2 regions of the Vibrio orientalis CIP 102891 genome follow, and region 2 is predicted to be linked to the other one. Evidence: riboswitches for the same ligand, from Rfam matches in the RefSeq annotation. Region 2 holds a riboswitch; the other holds the start of a gene.
The links. Region 2 has a riboswitch for cyclic di-GMP ahead of gbpA (N-acetylglucosamine-binding protein GbpA). Riboswitches for the same ligand answer to the same signal wherever they lie in the genome.
Positions count from the first base shown of each region.

Region 1: it holds a riboswitch for cyclic di-GMP, as region 2 does, so the genes downstream of both, VIA_RS12600 (TfoX/Sxy family DNA transformation protein) here and gbpA (N-acetylglucosamine-binding protein GbpA) in region 2, are expected to answer to the same signal.

Region 1 covers NZ_ACZV01000005.1:449,479-461,526, reverse strand. Annotated here, with positions in the region: gene mukB (chromosome partition protein MukB) at 1-3,395, opposite strand, end outside; gene mukE (chromosome partition protein MukE) at 3,392-4,117, opposite strand; gene mukF (chromosome partition protein MukF) at 4,098-5,435, opposite strand; gene cmoM (tRNA uridine 5-oxyacetic acid(34) methyltransferase CmoM) at 5,438-6,229, opposite strand; gene elyC (envelope biogenesis factor ElyC) at 6,344-7,147, shown strand; gene torR (two-component system response regulator TorR) at 7,200-7,913, opposite strand; gene torD (molecular chaperone TorD) at 8,150-8,797, shown strand; gene purR (HTH-type transcriptional repressor PurR) at 9,008-10,015, shown strand; cyclic di-GMP riboswitch class I at 10,160-10,247, shown strand; gene VIA_RS12600 (TfoX/Sxy family DNA transformation protein) at 10,381-10,974, shown strand; gene VIA_RS12595 (TVP38/TMEM64 family protein) at 11,118-11,810, shown strand; gene VIA_RS12590 (putative signal transducing protein) at 11,810-12,048, shown strand, end outside.
Region 2 covers NZ_ACZV01000004.1:863,835-875,882, forward strand. Annotated here, with positions in the region: gene VIA_RS07325 (SEL1-like repeat protein) at 64-1,209, shown strand; gene VIA_RS07330 (hypothetical protein) at 1,289-1,531, opposite strand; gene VIA_RS07335 (alpha/beta fold hydrolase) at 1,892-2,791, shown strand; gene VIA_RS07340 (DUF3820 family protein) at 2,884-3,099, opposite strand; gene VIA_RS07345 (helix-turn-helix domain-containing protein) at 3,205-3,561, opposite strand; cyclic di-GMP riboswitch class I at 3,893-3,982, shown strand; gene gbpA (N-acetylglucosamine-binding protein GbpA) at 4,055-5,518, shown strand; gene VIA_RS07355 (delta-class carbonic anhydrase) at 5,703-6,551, shown strand; gene VIA_RS07360 (hypothetical protein) at 6,597-7,076, opposite strand; gene VIA_RS07365 (winged helix-turn-helix domain-containing protein) at 7,061-7,903, opposite strand; gene VIA_RS07370 (porin family protein) at 8,216-8,818, shown strand; gene VIA_RS07375 (D-alanyl-D-alanine carboxypeptidase family protein) at 8,867-10,033, opposite strand; gene VIA_RS07380 (hypothetical protein) at 10,225-10,584, opposite strand; gene VIA_RS07385 (threonine/serine exporter family protein) at 11,054-12,048, shown strand, end outside.

The DNA.
Region 1 (12,048 bases), on a different contig from region 2:
CGCTCAACATCGTTTTCACGCGCTAGGCGCAGTACGCTACACCAGCCTGCTTTCGCGGCAACCACGAAGGTACGCAGCTCAACATACTCTTTCTGAACTTTCTTCAAGCGCTTCGCCAGCGACTTCATTTCTAGCTCGGTTGAGGTAATAGTGCGCTCGTATTCACTCTTACGTGAACGCGAAGTATGAAGACGTTCTTGCAGTTCGTCACGACGACGTTGTGCACGTTCTGCTGCGCCTTCATCCGCTGTTACACCGTACTCTTGTAGCTCTTGCTTGAACTCTTGCACTGTCTCAAGCTTCGCTTGGTGAGAACTCTTAAGTGAAGCCAATACTTGGTTATATTGGTTCATCTGACCTTGTGCTTGTTTAAGTTCATCACGAGTACGTGTTCGCGCTTTTTCTGCTTCTACTAACTTAGCTTTAAGCTGTTCACTCAGCTCGCTACTCTGGTTTAATAGATCAACAGAATCTGAGTAAGCGAAATAATGACGACGTTCGACGAGATCTGCCAGTGCGAAGATTTGCGTCTTCAGCGTTTGCAGTTTTTGGTCAGCCGCGTGGTATTCACTTTCTAGAGCATCGAACTGCTCTGGGTCAGCATCTAACGCTGAGACAATCTTCTCAAGCTCAGATAACGCTTTACCATGATTGGCAACAAAGGCTTTCGCTTCCGTCAGCTTATCGATATTTTGCTCCAGCTCTTCAAACTGCGCGGCTAGTGCATCATCTTCAATCAACGCCATGTTTGGCGCAATCTTATCCAACGCTGATAGCGCTTGTTTGCTCACTTGAAGCTGGCTGCGTTGCTGCTGCTCTTTGGCATCTAACTCTGCCAGTAGGCGCGCAGCTTGATTGCGTTTTTCACGTACACCCACCAGCGCTTGCTCTGGGTCTGATTCAAACGCCACCTGAATGTGTTTCGCGACAAAGTTGTTGAATGCTTGGTATAGGCGCTGAAGTTTCTGAGAATCAAACGCCGCTTTCGCGTGTTGCTCTACCACTTCATCACGTTCGTTGCGCAGTAGCTCTAAGCGCTGTTCACGTGCCGCACGGCCAAACAATGGAATCTCTGGTAAACGAGAGTAACGCATCTGACGATCGTTCATACGAACGCACACTGCGCCTTCTAGTTCTTCTGCATCGAAAGAGCTGTCATCGAACGCGTCAATATCGCCTTCGATGATGTACAAATCTTCTGGACAATCATCAAGCTCAACCAGCTTCTCTTCGATACCTGAAAGATCAGAAACCACAATCGCATGACGCGCGGGACCGTACATCGCACTGAAATATGGCGCATCATCAATGGTGATATCGTCATAAATTTCAGATAGCAGCACGCCACCTAGTGTGTCAGCCAAGCCTTTTAGACGCGGATCGTTTGAACCGCCAGGTGAGGCTAAACGCTCAATTTCAGTGTCTAGCTGTGAACGACGCTCTGCGAGTTTATCTTTGGCCAGTGATTGCTGCTTTTCATCTTCCAGCACCACTTGCATGTGTGCCATGACCGACTGGCTATCTTCTAGCTCCGCACCACTTTGCTCGCGTAAGCTTTCTAAAGCATCATTCGCGGCAATCCAAGTCGGAGCAATTGCTTCAAGCTTATTGATGTCAGAAGCGGCATCTTGCTCAAGACGGCGCTGTTCACTACGCTGCTCACGAAGGTCTTCTTGAGACATCTCAAGAGATTCGATTTGCATCGCATGACGTTCACGTTCTTGCTCAAACGCAAGCTCATCAACTAAATCAGCGTTATGCTGCTTTTGGTACTCAGCCACCAACTCTTGCGTTTGACGCTGCTTATGTAGACGACGCTCGACGTCACGGTGCTGCGCACGCCACTGCTGTTCATTTTGCGCTAATTGCTGAGCATCACGACCTTGTTGAATCGCTGTTTTCGCTTTAGCCGCTGCGTCTTGACGCTCAACAGAACCTACAATCGAACGAACAAGTGTAAGCGCCGCTTCGAACTGCTCAGCCGCCGCTGAAGACATATCGAGCTTGTGTTTGGTCGCCAGTAGTTCAGTAGTGCTTTGCGCTTCTTGCCCTTTCAGCTCGTTGACTAAAGCTTGCGCAGACTCTGCCGTTAGGCCGTCGTCACCCAGTAGCTGCTTGGCTTTATCTAGCGCTTGCATCGCTTGTTGGTATTGCAATGCGCGAGTCTGCTGAACATCAAGTGCTTGTTGGTAGTCAGCAAGCTGAGTCTTCAAGCTATCCACTTCTTCTTCAGAAACCGTGGCTTGCTCTTCAGCCATCAGAACACGCTCTTGCGCTTCTTCAACGACCATCATCTGCTCTTCAAGACGCTCTTGCAGCTCTTCAAGATCTTCTTGGTAGCGCTCGATTTTCTCTTGCTGACGCAGAGCATTCTGCACAAGCTGTAAGTGATCTGACGCGGCTTGGTAGTCTTGCTCTAGCGAAGACTCAGACTCAACCAATAGTTCAAGCTCTTCTTGAACGCGGTTAAGCAGGTTGTTTTGCTCTAGCAGCGTTTCACGCGAGCCAAATAGCTCGGAGCGCAATGATAAGGTCTTATCCAACTTGTTACGACGGTCATTGGCATGACGCATGTAGTCCGCTGCAACATAGTTGGTTGACTCAGTAATCAAGTGTTTAAATAGGTCGCGATCTGCTTGGGTGGTCTTGATCGCTTCTAGCGTCATGCGGTTTTCACGCAGCGCTGATTCCATATCTTGGAACGCTTTCTTAACCCCGCCGTTTTGTGGCAATAGGTAGTCACGCAGTGAACGCGTAATCGCACTTGAAATACCACCATAAAGCGATGCTTCGATCAGACGGTAGAACTTAGAACGGTCACTAGAGTTACGTAGCTTCTTTGGAATGACACCGAATTCAAACATTTGTGAGTGATATTCAACTACCGATGAGAATGCTTTGAATTGAACACCTTCAAACTCAGCAATCGCCTCTTTCACTTCGTTAATCTGGCGAACGCGTGCTTGAGTTGCCGATACGCTTTCAATCAGCACATCGGTCGGTTTTACATGACTTGGCAGACCTTGGATTACGAACGGTTTGATGTCGACTTTCTTGTCACGGCCAGCCACTTGCTGAAGCTTAACCGCAAACAGTAGGCGTTGGTTACGTGAGTTAACCACATCAAGCGCGGCGTAACATGCGCCTGCTTGCAGCTTACCGTAAAGACCTTTGTCACGAGATGACTGGCTACTACCTGCTTCGGTTGTGTTACGGAAATGCAGTAGCGTTTGGTCAGGGATTAATGCAGTGATAAATGCCGCCATCGTGGTCGACTTACCCGCACCGTTACCACCAGAAAGCGTGGTTACTAGTCCATCAATATCAAATGTACGTGCAAAGAAGCCGTTCCAGTTGACCATGGTCAGCGATTGATATTTACCTCGTTCAATCATGCTTCACCTTCTTCTATCATTTCTTCGGCTTGTTCTTCTTCGCTTGTTGACTGCTCTAGTAAGCTGCCTTGGCTTGGTTCTTTGGTGTGCACTACCGCTTCACCGTCACGGATCAGGCGTAGCTGCGCTTCACGCATGTCATCACCAACTCGTACATCAGCACCAAAGCGGAATACCGATTCACTGATACTGAATTTACCCGTTTCACCAATATTGATGATCATACCTAGGCGGCGTAGACGACGTAGCGAAGTACGCACTTTTTCAAATAGTTTTTCTTTATCTAAGTCAGAGCCTGTCGCACGGTTTGTTACTAGCTTCATCAGCTTGCTTTCATCGGCCAGCGCGAGTAACTCTTCATACAGCTCTTGGTTAGTGAAGATACCTTCATGAGCCAAACGCTCTGGGCTTAGGTAAAGGAAACAGAGAACCTTACCCACCAGCATATCAAGCTCAGACAACACACTACGGCCAATCAAAGAGGTCGAACGTGGGCGTAGGTAAAAGAAGCCTTCTGGCGCTTTCACTAGCTCTGTGTTGTAGCGTTGATAAAACGATGATAGCTCGATTTCGAAATCCGACAGCAATGCATGGTTATCGAGATCTTCACTTGAGATATGACGCCCTGCACGCAGCATACTGTCTAGCGCTGGGAACAGAGGGTTTGAAATTGCTTTTGCCAGCTTATCTGACATGTAATCATTAATATCGGTCGATGACATTTGCTTGTACCTTTGCACCAAAATCGTTAATCGCTTGCCAATCTGGCTGGATCGCTTGATAGTCGGACTCTGAATAGCCGAGACGCACAGCTTGGTCGATAACAATTCGTGCTAAATCAAAATGATGAGTCTGTGGATGCTGCGCAAGATAATCACGTAGCACTAAGCCTAAGTCGATTGGCGAGCCTTGTTCTTTATGAACTTTTAGCATGCCCCCAATACGCTCAGACAACTCATCGTTGACCTGTTGAAACTCTTCGTATTCCACTTCTAATGGCACTTGGCCAGTCACTTCGTCATCACGAAGTACCAAAGCTTCATCACGAAGGTCTGAGAGACGCTCAGCATCTGCATAAGTCAGATACCAAGGCATATCGAAATAATCTTTCACTGATTGGCGTAAACGCGAGCTGAATGCTCGGTTCTTATCCATATCAATGGCAGTTCGGATAAACTTGTGTACGTGGCGGTCGTAACCAATCCAAAGGTCAATCGCTTGTTGACCCCAACTGGTGATGCGATCGAGCTTCATCTGTAAACCAAACAAGGTTTCTGCAATGAACTCAAGCTCATCATCTCCATACACAAGTTCTTGAATATCAAGAATCTGGGTCTGAAGTTCATCGCCAGCCGCTTGTAAGGTATCTTGTAGCTCTTTAAGTGTGTTTGACGTTTCAGATAGCAGCGATTCACAGTTGTTGATCGCGTCACGCCAATCTTTATTCAGCAGCTCAGCGATCTGAATCTTCACAGATTGCTGCTGCTCATCCATCACACGCTGGTTCAGATCGATTTGATCGAAGATCTCACCCACGGAGTATTTAAGGACGCCATAGACGTTTTTACGCCAGTGACCCGGCGTACCACCTTGACGAGCCGATTCAATCGCTTTTGCCATTTCATCAGCCACCATAGAGAGCTGAATGGATAGTTTTAGCTTAGAGAACTCGCGGTGACGCACATAGTAATCAGTAATACCAATCGCAAGCGGCGATAGGCGGTAGATACTTGCACCGTCCGTCACTTCGCTGGTAAAGCGGCTAATTAGTCGCTGCTTAACCATCTCGTTAATCGCGTTATTGGCACGAAATGCGGACGCATCCCCCGTTTCTTCGAATAATCGAGTCACGATAGTGAACGCATCGTGGAGTTCGCCCTCTCCTAATTCTTCATCAAACCTTTCGTTACTCAGAACAGCAATCGCAATTAAAAATGCCAGTCGTTCTGTCGTGAGGTTCAATGAGAAGTCATTCTGCTTAACCCAGCCAACCAATTCATCAATGGGTTGCTCAGCAGCATTTAGAGTCATCTCGCTCATTGTTAGTCCTGCTTATCTTTCTTTTGTGCCCATACATGTATGTATCGGCCTAACGAGAGGTATGGCTCTTGTCTACAAAGTTGTTTCTCTAGCGCTAGCACATCTTCATATTCGTAGTCGCCCATGTACTCCATATTGCCTATGTAGTCACTGAAACAACGAATACCAGATTTACCACAAATCGTGAAACCAGCATCTTCTATCCATTGATAGACCTCTTCTGGTTTTAAGCCCTTTTGCGGCTGCAGCTTAAATCGTTTTCGATGTGGCATTCCATCAAGTACATGAGGAATATTGCCACACACTACGTTCTTATATACCAATCCATGATGGTTATAGAACATAATTGATGCCACCCCACCCGGTTTCACCTGTTCAAGTACATTTTCCAGTGCGGGCTTAGGGTCAGCTAACCACTCCATCACTGCATGAAAAAGCACCACATCAACTTGCTTATCGAGATGTTTCTCAATAGATTGCACAGGTGAGTGAATGAAGCGATACTGCTCAAGCAGGCCGTTATTTGCAATATCCTGCTCTGCTAATTGCAGCATTTCAGAAGATAGATCACATAACGCTACATGATGTCCGAGCTTAGCAAGCTTTTGAGACATTTGTGCCAATCCGCCACCTGCATCAAGCACATTAAGTTGTTTATTTGCCCCATCAACAGTATGAAGTACCTGTTGAAGATCTTCCCAAACAATGACTTGGCGTATCTCGCCTTTGTCTGAGCCGTAAATATTTTTTGCAAATTTGTGGGCAATATCGTCGAAATTGCGGTCTTCAGTCACAGCAGCTTGAGTTATCATGTCTAATCGTGCTGCTATTCTGTCACAAGAAAGGCAGGAATAAAGAGGCTTTCTCTTAAAATATAATCAATTGATGTTTTTTCGGACTATTTAAGTATGTTTGAGCTGAAAAAAGTTGTGTCTTCTTTGCTAATGCCCCTACCAGCGATGTTAATCATTGGTATGTTGGGTCTTATGTTAATCATGTTCACACGTAAGCAGAAGACAGGATGCTTTGTTGTTTTGTTCTCTTTTATTGGCATTTTCTTAATTGCCTTCCAACCGGTTTCTTCTCGACTATTGATGCCTTTAGAGCGTCAGTACTCCGCATTTTTCCCGGTCGATGAATCAATAGACTACGTTATGGTGTTGGGAAGTGGGCACGTTGTCGATGACAAGATTCCACCAACGTCAGAATTAAGTCGAACTGGTTTAATGCGTTTAGCGGAAGGTATCCGCGTTATGCGCATCTACCCTGGTTCTAAATTGATCTTGTCAGGTTATGCTGGAGGGTCAGAAGTGAGTAATGCCCGCATGATGGCAAAAGTCGCTTTATCACTAGGCGTTTCAAAATCTGACATTATCTTACTGGAAACAGCAAAAGATACTTGGGAAGAAGCGAGACAGGCCGCCGCTTTCGTTACCACAAAGAAACTGGTCGTCGTCACTTCCGCAAGTCATATGAAACGTGCGTTGAACGAGTTCCATTCAGCAGGCATGGATCCTTACCCTGCTCCAACCAACTACCTAGCACAAAATAACATTACTCAAGCATGGGAAAAGTACACACCAAAAGGCAAGTACCTTGAGCAAACTGAGCGCTACTGGCATGAAACGTTGGGCCGTATATGGCAATCATTGCGCGACTGGGCGTCAGACTATGAAGAACAAAGTCTCAATGCAGCCGACAGTGCGCTTTAACAGATAAAAAAAATACCGAGGCATGCCTCGGTATTTTTATATTTGGATCTCGTTAGTCACCGGCGAACATATAGCCTTCACCGTGCACCGTAACAAAGATTTGCGGATTCTTAGGGTCGAACTCCATCTTTGCACGCATACGACGAATGAGCACATCAATCGTACGATCGTTTGGCGCATCAACACGATGACTAATCATGTTTAGAATACGCTCACGGCTTAATACTTGGTTCGGGTACGAGGAAAGTGCAACAAGCAACTCATACTCAGCTTTGGTTAGCTTAACTGGCTCACCGTTACGGCTCAAAGCGCGACGTTGAACGTCAAACGTCCAATCACCGAAGCGAACCATATTTTCATTCGCTTTGTCGCTATCGACATTGCCAGCAAGGTTACGTGCAGCCGCAATTCGCCACAGTAAGTTTTTAACTCGAACCAATAGCTCGCGCAGTTCAAAAGGTTTGGTGACATAATCATCAGCGCCCATTTCTAGACCGACAATCTTATCAATGCTATCCGTGCGTCCTGTTACCAGGATAATTCCAATGTCTGATTGACTGCGAAGTTCGCGAGTCAGCATTAATCCATCTTCACCAGGTAGGTTAATGTCTAACATCACTAAATCAATCGCATTACTTTGTAGCATGTTGCGCATCTGCTCGCCGCTTTCTGCTTCGCTGACGTTGTAACCTTCATTTTGAAAGTAGCCAACTAGCTTACTACGAGTAACTGCGTCATCTTCTACAACTAGTACGTGATAACTCATCTACACCACTTATTTTACATTGGGATTTGCTCTATCTAATATTCTATTCATAAATAGTAACATTTCTAGTATTTATCACTTTAAAAGCTAGAAAGATCATTTTTTATTGATTCAAGACAAAACTTCTCTAGCCATTAATATCTGCCAATAATCACATTTATCTTGTCACATAAGTAATTACCGCTGTTCATTTTTATTGGTTACAATGTCGGTAATTATTTGGGGAGTAACACCTAATGCAAGAAATCAAAGCATTCAATGAAAAACGTGCCGAAATCTACTGGTGGTTGTCTAGCCTTTTTGCTAAAGAGTTAACAGAAGAGAACGTTGCACAATATCATTCACCTGAAATTCGCTCTTTTCTAACAGGACTGGGGGAAAATGAGCAACTCAAGCCGTCAATTGACCGTATTACTGATGCACTAAACCGTCTTATGGATCGTGAAGATGCGCAACTTGAGCTAGCGGCTGATTTTTGTGATCTTTTCTTAAAGTCAGATAAAGACTCGGCACTACCATACGCATCGATGTATATCGGCAAGTCAGGCCTGCTCAACGATACTCCAGCTAAAGAGATGGAGGAAGTGATGGCTAAGCATGGCGTTGCGGTGGATAAAAACCTCAACGAACCAGCAGATCACATTGCGATTGAGCTCGATTTCTTGGGTAACTTGATCATTCGTTCAAATGAAGCAGAGGACGAAACTAAGATTGAAGAAGCTTTTGCAACCCAAGAGCAGTTCATTCGTCAGCACCTGCTTAGCTGGATGCCGCAATTTTCTGACAAATGCCAGAAATTTGATGAGTTCGGTTTCTACTCTGCCATCAGCGCATTTGCTGTTGCCTTCTTAGCTTTAGACTGTAGCTATCTGCTAGGCGAATAAAGACAACATTGTGACCTCCGGCAGGTTGCTTTAGCGTTTTTTGTTTGCTCTTAAGAGTTTTGCGGTCTAAAATTGTGACCGCAAACGATAAAAACAAACGAATCAAATACAAACCGCTAAATAGAGCGGTTTTTGTGTTTCTGATACTTTCTGTCTCGGTATTCTAAACTGAATATAATTCCGCGGCAGTCATCGACAGGACAGAACCTTATGGCCACTATTAAAGACGTTGCTCGCCTTGCTGGTGTATCAACGACAACTGTGTCACATGTAATTAATAAAACGCGCTTTGTTGCTGAAGCTACTCAAGAAAAAGTAATGGAAGCAGTGACAGAACTAAACTACGCACCTAGTGCTGTTGCACGTAGCCTGAAGTGTAATACCACGCGTACGATCGGTATGCTGGTGACTCAGTCAACAAACCTTTTCTTCTCAGAAGTTATCGATGGTGTTGAAAGCTATTGTTACCGTCAAGGCTACACGCTGATCTTGTGTAACACAGGTGGTATCTACGAAAAGCAACGCGACTATATTCGTATGCTGGCTGAAAAGCGTGTAGACGGCATTCTTGTCATGTGTTCTGACTTAACGGAAGAACTGAGCGAGATGCTAGATCGCCACAAAGATATTCCAAAAGTGGTTATGGATTGGGGTCCTGAGAGCTCTCAAGCAGATAAGATCATCGACAACTCAGAAGAAGGTGGCTATTTAGCGACTAAATACCTGATTGAGCATGGTCACACCGATATTGCCTGCCTAAGTGGACACTTTGAAAAAGCAGCGTGTCAGGAGCGTATCCGTGGCTTTAAGCGCGCGATGAACGAAGCAAGCCTTCCAGTTAACGAAGATTGGATTCTAGAAGGTAACTTCGAGTGTGATACTGCGGTACTCGCAGCAGACCAAATCGCAGCAATGGATAACAAGCCAAGCGCAATCTTCTGTTTCAACGATACCATGGCACTTGGCTTAATGAGCCGTCTTCAGCAGAAAGGTATTCGCATCCCTGAAGATATGTCCGTTATCGGTTACGACAACATTGAACTTGCAGAGTATTTCTCGCCGCCGCTGACTACCGTTCACCAACCAAAACGTCGCGTGGGCAAAAACGCCTTTGAGATTCTACTAGAGCGCATAAAAGACAAAGAGCACGAGAAGCGTATCTTTGAAATGCATCCAGAAATTGTTGAACGAAATACCGTACAGAACATTAAGAAATAACTTATTTGACAAACACTTAGTCAATAGAACTATATTGACTAAGTGTATCAACTGAGCCTATTTATTGAAGCAAGATCACATTTATCCTATAGAGACGTGATTCTCAGCCCAAAATCCATTTATGCTTATTATTGTTCGATTATGCCACGAACAGGGCAAACCATTTCGAAAGGATGGGACGCAAAGCCTCCGGCCTTCAACAAGTTAATTGTTTGGTAGCGGGGTTGCCGATGGTAAATATGCATACTCGTCAGATTGTAATTACTAGCAATCGTATGACACCTGATTGACAATATGCCTGCAAAATTTGCTACTCTCTCGGACCTGAATTGGTGGCGTATACATATACACCGAGAATACACAGCATGGATAAACCAATACTAAAAGACTCAATGCGACTATTTGAGCCGTTAGGCCTAATCAAGTCTCGCTCAATGTTTGGTGGCTTCGGTATTTTTGCCGACGACACTATGTTTGCATTAGTCGTCAATGATAAGTTGCACGTTCGGGCAGATGACGTACTTGCAAAGCAGTTTAAATCTCTTAGCTTAGAACCTTACGTTTATAAAAAACGTGGCTTCCCTGTCGTAACCAAGTACTTCGCCCTCAGCGATGATTGGTTTGAGAATCAGGAAAATACGCTTGAGATTGGCCAAGCTGCTCTAAGGGCAGCTAACAGCGAAAAGACAAAGCAAGCAAAAGCGAAACCTAATCGCCTAAAAGATCTGCCTAACTTAAGGCTAGCAACCGAACGAATGCTAAAGAAAGCCGGGATTGATAGCGTTGAGAACCTAGAGGAAACCGGTTCTGTAAACGCATTTAAAGCCATTCAATCTTCGCACTCTTCAGAAGTTAACGTTGAGTTGCTTTGGGCTTTAGAGGGCGCGATTCACGGCACACATTGGTCTGTAATCCCTCACAGCCGACGTGAAGAATTGCTCAGCCAATTAAGTCATTAATCGACCACACAATTTCTATTCCTTTATAAAAAGTCAGCAATTACGCTGACTTTTTTTTCTTTGTTGAAATTTACTGCTTGCTTTCCCTGTCTAGTCTATTAACACTTTGTTTTAATCGGCCATGATTCTTGATGGAGCAGCACATGAATAAAAAACTCATACTTGGCGTTATCTTTGTATCACTCATCGTTTTGTTAGGTGTGAACTTTGGCCAGTACCTAACCTTAGATAATGCCAAAGCGCAGCAAGCAGAATTGGCGGCTTTTATCTCCGATAATTTTGTCGTTGCCGCAGCGAGTTATTTTATTGCGTACGTTGCAATTACGGCCTTCTCTATTCCAGGAGCAGCGGTCGTTACTCTACTTGGCGCTGCCCTATTCGGTTTTTGGACAAGTCTAGTCCTAGTCTCTTTTGCTAGTACAATTGGTGCCACCCTTGCCTTTTTAAGCAGTCGTTACTTACTGCGTGACTGGGTACAAGCTAAGTTTGGCGACAAACTTAATGCCATCAACCAAGGTGTGGAACGTGACGGTGCTTTTTATCTGTTTTCACTGCGATTGATTCCTGTCTTCCCCTTCTTTCTGATCAACCTACTGATGGGCCTAACCCCTCTCGCAACTGTGCGTTTCTATTTAATAAGCCAACTCGGTATGCTTCCCGGTACAGCGGTATACCTCAACGCAGGTACTCAGCTTGCTCAGATCGACTCTCTCTCTGGTATCGTCTCCCCAACCGTGCTCGCGTCGTTTGCTCTGCTCGGTCTATTCCCGGTTATCGCGAAATGGATAATGGCAAAATTTAGAACTGAGCCATCCGCTTCGAATGGAAATGTTTGATGAAGGTATTTTCAGCCGTAACGCCAACCGAAGCTCATATCATCTGTGAGCTTCTTAAATCTCAATCTATCGACTGTGAGGTACGCGGAGAAGGTATCTTCGGCTTACAAGGAGAGATCCCATTTGGCGAGAGCAGCGAGCCATACATATGGCTGTTTGATCAACGTGACAGTGCGAAGGCATCTGAAATTATTAGAGAGTTTCAATCTGAGCAAGAAAAGCAAGATTGGCAATGCGA
Region 2 (12,048 bases):
GAATTTTGGTCTTGCTAGTGATATAGTTCATCATTAACTAAATGATTTTGAAGATTTATTGTAATGAAAAAACTCCTTTTCTCACTTTGCATTGTTGTTTGGCTGTCTGCTTGTACCACGATAAATAAAGATAAAGGGGTAGCCGCTAGATGGCAAAAGGAAGTAGTGTTCAATAATGATGAGAAGCCCACTGTTTCCTTCAAAGAGGCCAGTGTTGGAGCAAGAAAAGGTAATGCTAGTTACCAATCCCAGCTAGGGCAAATGTATGAATATGGAAGTGAAGTCGAACAAGATTACGATAAAGCCGAGTACTGGTACTTAAAAGCGGCAAAACAAGGAAATACCTTTGCTCAAGACAGTCTTGGATGGATATATCAGTATCCAAATAGCAAATTTCATAAACTAATCGAGTCTACTTACTGGTACCGCCAAGCCGCGGAGCAAGGTTATGCACCATCTCAAGATAGCCTTGGCTTCGCTTATATGCATGGGATTGGTATTAAGAAAGACTATAAAAAAGCAATATCATGGTATACGAAGGCATCTGACCAGAATTATGCTCCAGCACAAAGAAATCTTGGACGCTTGTATGAAAAAGGGCATGGGGTTAAAAAAGACTATGTTATTGCTGCAAACTGGTATCGTAAGGCAGCCGAAAATGGAGATGGCAGAGCAGCAAATTATTTAGGAATAATGTATAGAGACGGAATAGGCATCCAGCAAGATCGGCAGTTGGCATTGGAGTGGTTTAAAAAGTCATCAGATAAAAATGATTATGAAGGTACGCAAAATTTCAACAGCCTTAGTCAGTTATCATTTGCTCAATACAGTGCTTTGGCAATGAGTGGGAATGCTCACGCACAACGAGAATTATGTCATATGTACTTCAATGGTCACGAAGTTGAAGTCGATTATGAGCGAGCAGTAATGTGGTGTACTAAATCGGCAATACTTGGTTATGCCGAAGCTCAAGAAGATCTATCCCGGATGTTTTTGGGAGGTAGCATTATCAAGCAGAATTACCAAAGCGCATATATTTGGGCAATTGCTGCATCGGCCCAAAATAGAAAACTGGAATCATTGGCAACATCGATTAGCAAAGAATTAACAGATCAGGAATTGCTGGAAGCAAAGGATAGGTATAGTTTTTGTCTCCCACCTTATTCAAAATATCAAAAGTGTCCTAAACCTGAGCTTTTAGACGAATAGACCTCAAAAAAGAGTCAGCCTAACCTGACTCTTTTAAATGAGGACAAATGATATTGCGGGATAAAGTGGGATATGATGACTACTTAGGCTGCTGCCCCGTCTTCTTTGCGAGCTCTTGCATCGCCTCGGCGAACGTGGTTGTTCCGCCTTTAGGTTTAACTTGCACTACCTTGTACCCCATCTTTTCTAGCGCTTGGCGTTCTTCCAAGACAGCTTTGTCGTCTTGCTGGCTACCCTGAGCAGGCTGATGAATGTAACACCCCTCTAGTTGACCATCTTCGACCAGTTGGTGGTGTTTCAATGTATTGATATCAAAATTCATAGTAAATCTTTTAAATAAGAATTGGGCTTTTCTCTGCAGGTTACATTCGTTTTAAGAGTTTAACAACGCTATCAAGTCCTTCAATCTTTAACGCTAGGCAAAGCTTCGATAAATCACCAAGCTCGCCTATTGACCTTGGCGGAGTTACTCAACCCATTATTTTCATGGCAACATCACATCAACCGTTGACCTGTCTATAGGTTCATAGTTTAAAGTCCGCACCTAGATGATTGAGTATACCCTTGCCCACACAGCTCCAATGGCGAAAACCACTAGCAGTGATACCGCAAGCGATTCAACCTCTACAATACTTAAGTTGATTCGGATAACCGCAAACACTTCCAAGCAAAAGGTCAATCTATGAATTTCAAGAATGAACGAAACACTCAAAAGCTATTTATTCTTTCCACCCTACTTCTCGTACTGTCAGCACTCAGTGGCTTCAGCATAGCTGAACCGCTCGATAGCTCCCGATACGGCGTTGCGAGCACAGACGATGGAGAAAAAATTGCCTATAGCGTAACTGGGAATAGCGATACCGCTATGATCTTAGTTCACGGTTGGAGTCTGGATAGCCGCTTATGGCAAAACCAAATTGACTTCTTTTCATCCCAATACAAGGTAGTCACGCTGGATTTGGCTGGACACGGCAACTCATCGCTCAACCGAAAAGAGTACACTATGTCCGCTTTTGCCAACGACATTAAAGCGGTAATGAAGAAAGAAAACATCGACAACGCTATTTTGGTTGGTCACTCCATGGGCGGTGGTGTGATAGCAGAGGCCGCAAAGTTGATGCCGAGAGAAGTCATTGGCATTATCGGTGTCGATACCTCGCAAAATGTGGCCGCGCCTTTGACGCAGGCTGATCTCAACATGATGATCAAACCGTTTGAAGAAGACTTTCAGACTGGTATGACAGAGTTTGTAAAAAATGCGTTCCCGGCAGACGTTGATCCTGTGATATTGGAATGGGCAACTGAAGATATGGCCTCTGCGTCAAAAGGTATCGCCCTTAACCAGTTCCGCCATTATTTGGGGCAGTACATCACAGGGGAGTCGTATCGCGTGTTTGAAAGTATCAATGTGCCTGTTGTATTAGTCAATGCGCGCTTATGGCCGACCGATTCTAAAGCCAACAAAAAGCACATCAAAAACTATAGCATCTACTTCATTGAGGACTCTGGGCACTTTCCAATGCTAGAACAGCCAGAGAGCTTTAATCAGCTTCTTTTAAAGGCAGCTCAATCTATTCAATGAGTTACTGCTGATATGAGTCAGAACACAACGTTCTGACTCCCTTAGCTAAAAGATCACCCTATCAATTCAGGGCTTACCGTTACTTCGAAAAGCTACATTCGCTTTAAAGGCTTAACAACGGTATCAAGCCCTTCAATCTTTAACGCTAGACAAAGCTTCAACAAATCACCTAGCTCCCCTTCTGGGAAACCTTTCTTATCGAACCACAGTAAATACTCTTCCGGCAGGTCAATGAGTACTCTTCCTGCGTATTTACCAAAGGGCATTTGCATTCTTGCCAGCTTGATTAGGTTCTCTTTTTCTAGCATTGTTCTGCTCTACAGTCTTTCATAACTATTTAGAGTAACACCTAACCTTGCTAGCCAATAGTTAATTACGTCTTTACATCACGACTAATCGGCACTTTCCCTCACTTAAGAAGATTGGACGTGATGCGCGTATTCCACCACGACCTGATTGCCTTCTATATAGGCATTTTGGATTTCACCATCAACCGTCATTCGGCTTTGTAAGTAAACGACCTTTGGTGCGCCACTGTTATGGCTTTCTTTAAGGGAAGGGACAACATTATTTGGCTCTAACTGCAGTAAGCGACAGAATTTGGTGACAAATGGCATTGTGAGTTCAGCCTCGCCTCGCAAGACTTGAGAAAAAGCCAGTTGATTCATACCTAGTTTCTTCGCAAATTCCATTTGGGTAAGGCGCATTTTCGACTTTTGCGACATCCAAGTTTGATAGAGTACCTCTCTATCCTTTTCAGAAAATTCCATGATAAATCCTTGTGTAAATCGACGGGCTGAATTGTCGAATTTTTAAGGCTTAACGTTGTCAAATCTGAGTCAGCCAAAGTCAGCAGTTTGTTTTACGAAAATGCAACGGACTGCATTTATACGAAATTTATTTAACAGCAAAATGCATTCACCATTCAAATGCATAAGCTCAATAAAGCTTACATATTCAATAAGTTAAGCAGTGTTAATTTTTCATTTTCGCAAGATAAATTTCCGGAAATGTAGGAATTCGAGAAGACCATTCCACAATCAAACTATTCACATCGATTTTATAAGGAAGCTTAACTACATTTCGCCTGCCTATACATAGCGGCACTTTTGGCAAACTATTCGAAAGGATAAGACGCAAAGCTTCCGGTCTGTCGGTACATATCGTACCTATGATAGCGGGGTTGCCACTTAGTTTGAGACTAAGTGTTTAAGCATGCCTTAGTGTCATCTTTTTTGTCATAAAATCAACACAGGACAAATGATGAACAAACTTCCAAATAAATCTCTTATCGCTTTAGCACTGCTTAGTGTGAGTGGCGCAAGCTTCGGTCACGGTTACGTTTCTGCTTACGAAAATGGTGTAGCAGAAGGTCGAGTTGCACTATGTAAGTTCCCAGCTAATGATACCAATGAGAAGAACACCAACTGTGGTGCGATTCAATATGAACCACAAAGTGTCGAAGGCCCAGATGGCTTCCCTGCAACTGGTCCACGCGACGGTAAAATTGCCAGCGCAGAATCTGCTTTAGCGGCGGCTTTAGATGAGCAAACGGCGGATCGCTGGGTTAAGCGCCCTATTCAGTCAGGTAGTCAGTACTTTGAATGGACGTTTACAGCTAACCACGTCACTAAAGACTGGAAATACTACATCACTAAAGCCGATTGGAACCCTAACCAACCACTGGCTCGTGACTCTTTTGATCTAAACCCTTTCTGTACGGTTGACGGCGGTATGGTTCAACCACCAAAGCGTGTTAGCCACCTATGTAATGTGCCAGAGCGTGAAGGTTACCAAGTTATTTTAGCGGTATGGGATGTCGGTGATACTGCAGCGTCTTTCTACAACGTGATTGACGTTAAATTTGAAGGCGACGGCCCAGTACTACCTGACTGGAACCAAGGTGGGCAAATTTACCCAAGCCAAGACCTAAATGTTGGCGACTCTGTATACACGCGTGTATTCGACCAAAATGGTGAGAATGTCTCGTACAGCACAGAGCTTATCATCGACTCAAAAGAGCAAGGCATCGCGAACAATTGGTCACACGCACTCGCAGCTAAGATCAATCAAGAGCAATCAATGCTTCAAGCAGGTCAATTAAGCGCTGAAGGTACGTTCACTCCAATCTACGGCACAAACCCAATCTACCTTAAACAAGACTCTGGATTAAAAAGCGTTGAGATTGGCTACAAGATCGACTCACCTGAACCTGATTATAACTTAGAGGTATACGGCCTAGAGTCTGAATACATCATTGGTGATAACGCGACGCAGCTGGATTTAACTCTTGAAGCGACCGGTGATATTCATACTGAAATGACAGTCTACAACCATCACCGTGAGCCGTTATCTTCGCATTCTGTAGAGCTAAGCGATGGTCAAGTTGAAGCAGCAACCATGACGCTATCTAAGTCAGAACCGGGCCACCATATGTTGGTTGTCGTGGTTAAAGATCAGCAAGGTAATGTGATTGAGCAAAATACACTCGACTTCCACCTTGTCGAAGAACAGACTCCACCGCCGTCTGGTGAGTATGATTTTGTCTTCCCTGAAGGTCTAGAGACGTATACAGCTGGTACGAAGGTTCTTGCGTCAGACGGTGCTATCTACCAATGTAAAGAGTTCCCTTACTCAGGTTACTGCGTTCAATGGTCTCCTAGTGCTACTCAATTCGAACCAGGAGTTGGCTCTCACTGGAACAATGCTTGGAATAAAGTAAATTAATCGTTGTTTATGAAGCAATATCAGCGGATGCCAATGCATCCGCTGTTTTGTTTTCAGCCCGCTACAAATTATTGGAATCAAACCCTCAACCTCACAAAGCCTGACATTTTTCGTCTGCACGCAACTTAGTAACACCGATATATTCATTTTCTTTCACAAACTCACCAAAGGTTTAAATCTGTGTATGAATAAGGTTTTACTTCTGTCTTCTTTTCTTGTGATTGCTCCGCAAGCGGTTCAAGCCTCAAACAGCCATGATGTTGCTGATAGTGTTATCGCACAGCAACGTGCTGCACTTGCTGAAAATACTCAAGGGAAAGGGTTTGGTCCTCAGTCTCCACGCGATATCGACAACCTAGCTGGTAACAATACCCGTTACTTTGGTCAAGCGCCTGAATACTCGCAAATGAACTTGTGCAATATCCACTTCCATAAAAATGCTGAGCACAAAGGTGGGGAGTTTAATTCCTACGCCGGTAATGGCGATGGCAAAGGTTACAATACTGGCTATGTCTATAACGGTAAGTTGAGTGACGCTGAACTTAAGCCGTTTAAAGGGGCCATTGGCGCTAAAGGTCATGGACAGCTAGAGCCAGGCGATACTATCGAACTGCATTATGTTCATTCAACAGCGCAGGTGAAACCGGGGCCAACGCTAGGCTCATGTCTAAGCGAATCCATTTCTAACCCGCAACTAAGAGTAGAAACTCAGGTGTTTGTGATCGTTAATGATACGAATGCGCTTAACTTCGTTGATTTGACCAAGGTGGAGATGAAAAGTGGTGTCTACCAAGCACTAAATATCCCAACAAATACTGGTAAGCCGATTCAATATGCAGGCTCAACAACCGGCCCTAGCTACAATGAGCAAGCTTCGCCACTGCAAGTGACTTGGAGCGTGCGACCAAAAGTGGCGAAGGTAGACATTGCCTCAGTTGCACAATGGTTAGCCAATAATGAGTTCGATGAAGACCATGCTCATGGTGTTCGCAATCTTGTTACCAACCCAGACTTACTCTCTGCTGGTCATTAAGCCGCTTCTTCAAATACTCAAACGGGCACCGTTGTGCCCGTTTTCTTATGACTTATGGCAAGCAATGTTTACGTCTTCACTGCCCGCTTGGGTGTACAGAAACAGCTGTTTACCATCAACCTCATACCTTAAATCAGACTTGTAGCCGACTAAGCTGTCTTGATCTCTAATAAAGAGTGACGAATGTTCCGGTTTTAAGTTCCACTCCACTCGTGTAAACGTCTGCTTAATCTGATTGCCGTTGGTTTCGCTGTCAGCGGTTAACATCAGTTCATAAGGCTTTTCCGTTCCATCCTGATGAACTAACGTGCCAGTTTGGAAATAGGTCACACTCTCCTTCGAATCGAAATAGATGGTTGTGATTTCAGCAACTTTTTTATAATGGCGATAGGTTTCAGAGGTAAAGCCAGACTGCGATTCAGAACATAACCAATGTGTACCCGAAAAATTGTAACTCGCAAACTGCCACTGATAAATCACACTTGCGATTAAGATAACTGTCAATGCACCTATTGTAACTCGCATCTTACCTCCGGGTTATCAAACGCCATCAGCACCGACTCTGCCAGGGTTAAACTCGTGACATTAAAGTGTTGGAATACGTGGGAATGAGCACTGGTTTTAGACTTCAATCGAACCGTCATCGCAATCACACCTGGCTCGTAAATAGACGGAAAAACCCGAATGTAGACATCAGCAGAACAGTTAGCTAATGAAGCCTTGCCAAGTTGCTCGGTTAAAAACGCCTTATCGATACTGCCGTTCGTTCCATCCATAAGGTAGAACGTAGGACTTCCATCCAGCAGTTGTACATATTGGGAAAGATCAGTAAACGGCGAGCGCGGTTTAAAAGGTTCAAAGATAAAGGTCGCCGCTATCATTGCTATCAAAGCAAAAACCAACAGGTAAGACGCTTTGAAGTTAATGTCACGCTTAGGAGCATGGTTGGCCATTTCCTGTGATTGGTGTGACGGCGTCACTGAAGGGTTCAACTCAACATCGGTGGTATCTTCAATCGTTTGAACCGGCTCCAACGCCTCAATCACCTCTACTTCCACATCAAGGAAATAGCCCACCTTGCTGATGGTTTGAATATTGATCTCTTTGGCGTTCAACACAAAGAAATGACGGCGCAGATCTGAGATGACGTTGGTTAATGCTTGGTCTGTGACAACAGCGCCACCCCAACACTTTTCAAACAGCTCTTCGCGAGATGCCGGAGCGCCTTTGAGTAGCAAGAACACCAACACTTCGTAAGGCAACGGTCGTAGGATAACTTTGTTACCAAAGCCGTTAGATAATGTTCGTGTTTCGCATTCTAGCTTTAGTGAAGAGAACTGAATCGCTTTCATTGGATCGCTATACCTTGCTGTTTAACCTTAGCAACTCATTCAAGAATGCTCGTTGCTACAGCCGATATATGATTGGCTGATAATTTATAGGGTGGCACAGTCTACTTACCTATATTTATAAATCAAGAGTAGTAAGTTGGCATGAATTTACACGTATACATTATAAAACAACAACTTATATTCAATTTAGAAAAATATAAATATCACAATTTTATAATGTGTGTTTTTTATTTGAATTTTGTTTAGCCTAAAATTCTCAGTTTTATAGAGTCTGCCCCGAAAACAACCTCATTCACATCGAGACTCTAAACAATGAAAAAACTCCTTTTAGTTACTGCCCTTTTCTCTAGTGTTGCATGTGCAAATCCACATTCTGGTTTCTATTTAGGTGCAGGTGTTGGTACAACAGACTTTGACGATGATGGACTACTGAATGAATTACCTGTGGCAGTTTCAACAGACTCGGACAATTCATACAAACTCATCGCTGGCTATGCGTTTAACCGCATCGTTAGCATCGAAACACAATTTACTAGCTACGGCGATACCAACGTTAAGCTCCACAACCCACTAAATGGTCAGAGCATTGATGCTGGCAAAATTGAACACAAAACTTACACAGTGGCCGCTAACCTTGGATACACTTTTGATAATGGCCTTCGTCCGTTCGCAACGATTGGTTTAGGTTCGGTGGATTATAAAGCGGGTGGTTTTTCTGATGACGGTGGTGTCATCCGCGCAGGTCTAGGGCTTGAGTTTACTCCTGCTCAACTTCAAGGCTTGTCACTACGTACTGCATACGAAGTAGATAACTATGAGCTTGACGTCCCATCTTACAATGGTTACTACACAACAACCAAAACCTATAATCAATCAGTAGGTGCTTGGTATCTAGCGGCTACTTATAAGTTCTAATAAAAAAGGCGAGGTATAAAGCCTCGCCTTTTTACTCACTTTTCCAACTTAGAACCAACTCGAAACTAAGCGTTTCAGCCAGTCCATCAACTTTTTAAAGATGCCACCTTCTTCGACATCTTGCTGGGCAACTAAAGTCGCACTCGTGACTTCTTCACCTTCAACGCTATAAATTACTTTACCGATCGGGTCACCCTTGCGAATTGGAGCCGTAAGTTCACCAGTAAATTCTACTTCTGCGATCAGTTTATTGGCGTCACCTTTAGGAAGCGTGAGCAGAACTGTTTCATCGACACCTGCCGCAACATGATCCGTTTCTCCCATCCACACTCTGGCTTCTGCTAATGTGTCCGTCGGTTTAGTCGGTGCAATCGTATCGAAGAATCTGAAACCGTAGCTTAAGAGCTGCTTGCTTTCTGACTCACGGCTCTTTGCGCTACTTGAGCCCATTACAACCGAAATAAGTCGCATGTCTCCGCTAGTTGCAGAGGTTGCTAAACTGTAGCCTGCCCCACTGGTGTAACCCGTTTTCATGCCATCTACATTTAGGCTGCGGTCACGCAATAGACCATTACGGTTGTATTGAGTAATGCCATTGTAGGTATAAGCGGTTTCACTATATAACGGATAAATATCGGGTAAGTCGCGGATGATCGCCTGACTCAACAATGCAATATCGTAAGGCGTTGAATACAGGCCGTCACTGTCTAAACCGTGTGGGTTTGTATATGAGGTATTTGCTAACCCTAGCTTTTGCGACCAACTATTCATAAGGCTAACGAAAGCATCTTCACTGCCAGCGACATGCTCAGCGATTGCGACACTGGCATCATTTCCAGATTGCACAATCAAGCCACGGTAAAGATCCATCAGTTGGACATCAGTACCCACTTCTATGAACATTTTTGACGAGTCTGGGAAGTTTTTCGCCCAAGCATTACGGCTGATACGAACTTGATCATCTAATGCAATGTTACCGCTGTTTACCTCTTGTCCTGCCACATAGGCGGTCATCAATTTGGTTAAGCTCGCAGGGTTAAGTTTTTTTTCTGAGTTCTTTTGTACCAATACTTCGCCAGTATGGTAATCCATCAAAATATACCCTTTCGCACCAAGCGCTGGCGGATCAGGAATAATTGTTGGCGCTGCCGTCACACCAAAAGAGAGAGAAATAGTCGAAAGAAGCGCTGTTGCTGTTAGAAAACGCGTTGTCATGATATGCGACGTCTCACTGTGAGTAGGTTTATAATCCACTTCAGTATAGACAAGAAGAGGTAAGATTCAGCGGCTCTGAAACCAATCGTTACCATTCCATAAGAATTATCGACATTCTTATGCTCAGTTCCCAAATTTAGGAACAAAAAAACCAGCGAATTAACCGCTGGTTTTCAGAAATTTCACTTTCGTTACGCTGCTTTAAGAAGCGCGTCTTTCTTTGCCATCAGTTTTTCTCGGTAAGCAAACCATACGTAGGTGGCCACAATAGAGAAGAACAAATAAGACAGTGAGAATATAAATGGAGAACTGATTAAATCTTGTGACAATCCCCACGAGACACCAACAACGGTCACCGCAATTTTAGCGAAGAAACCGCACAGCAGTAAAACCAATGCTAATTGTGGGAAACGGCTGCTTCTAAAAGCAAGCCAGTAACAGCTACCGACTGCGAGAGACGCAATATACAAACCAAGCAAGAATGAATGAAGGTGGTCTGCTGATGCAACACCTGCGGAAATCGACACCATAAAAATTAGAAATAGCTTCATACATCGCCTCGTACTTCAAAGTTAGGAAAAGCTTCCTTTCATTTTTGCAAACTCATTTTGCGGTTATTTTCGCCTTTTCTGTACCAATTACAAGCGTTAATTTTGTCTAATTATTAACCAAAACTTCCCTGCAACCTAAATGTAAAAACATTGTTAAGAGGTTAATTTATTTAGCATCTTTTCATCAGGGGGTTAGAGTAAAAAGACCAATATCACTAGCCCCACCAGTTACATTTAGGTAACAATGGTTACAATTGAAAATAAATTAAATTTTGTGATAATTGTCGCCTAATGTGCGCTGTTTTATATGAAGTGCGGCTTTGCAAACAGAGTTTCCATAATTGCGAGGGTACGTGAAATTCCCGTTAATTAATTAGTGTGAGCTCGACCACTGTTCACCCCATAATATCTCGAATCACAATCTACGGTTTGATACCTTTGCGTCACAAATTCCTATGTGCTACATACCATGCCTTCAGAGTACCGAATTCGTAAGATCGTCGAAATTGGCGACACCTTACACCGATGTGGCTGTGCGCCTTACAAGCTAGAAAAATACACGCAGTTTTATGCTCGAAAGCATGGTGTTGATCTGATGATCCAGGCGACACCTACCACTGTCAATTATCAATTCCCTGACGATAACAATGCCGTGGTGATGAAGCGCCACCAGCCTGCATCGATTAACCTCAGTTTGCTCGCCAACACGATTATTCGCATCAATCAGCCCAGCTCTGAACCTGTTCCTGAGCCAGCAGGTTACCCAAAATGGGTCATTGCACTGGCGAACATGGGCATCCCCCCTGCTTATCTAATGTTGGTCGGCTCGACAATGGACGCGATCTTCATATCGGTGTTTCTTGGCTTTATCGTCTGGGGAACACAGCAAGTGCTCCGTGCGCGTCGCTCAATCGCTGCTGAGTTCATCGCCGCTTTGCTGACTGGTATCCTGGTTGCTTTCTTCGCTAGCACCAGCGCCGAGATTCCGGTCTGGGCACTTTGTATCGCTGCCATTGTTTTATTTGTGCCCGGGCTATCGATCGCTAACTCTCTGGAGTGTTTAGCCTTTAATGATCTTGTTTCTGGTACAAGTTTGCTTGGTCAAAGTGCCTTGTCACTGATCAAGCTATTTGTCGGTATCGTCATGGGCTTGAACATTGGGGAATCGATATGGGGCCAAGCCGAGCCGTTTAGTTACACCAACGAAGTGCCCGTTTGGTTACACATTTCCGGGCTATTTTTGATCTCAGTTTCATTGGGAGTCATCTTTAATGCTAGACCTAAAGATATCGTACTTGGCATTCCGGTTGCCATACTGGGTATGTGGGGTCCTTTCTACCTAGGATTTGAAAGTGGTTGGGTTGTCGGGACTTGGGTAACGACAGTACTAATCACTCTGTACGGCACATGGGTAGCCAAGAAGATGGACCTGACGGGCTCTATCTATATTGTTCAAGGGATTAT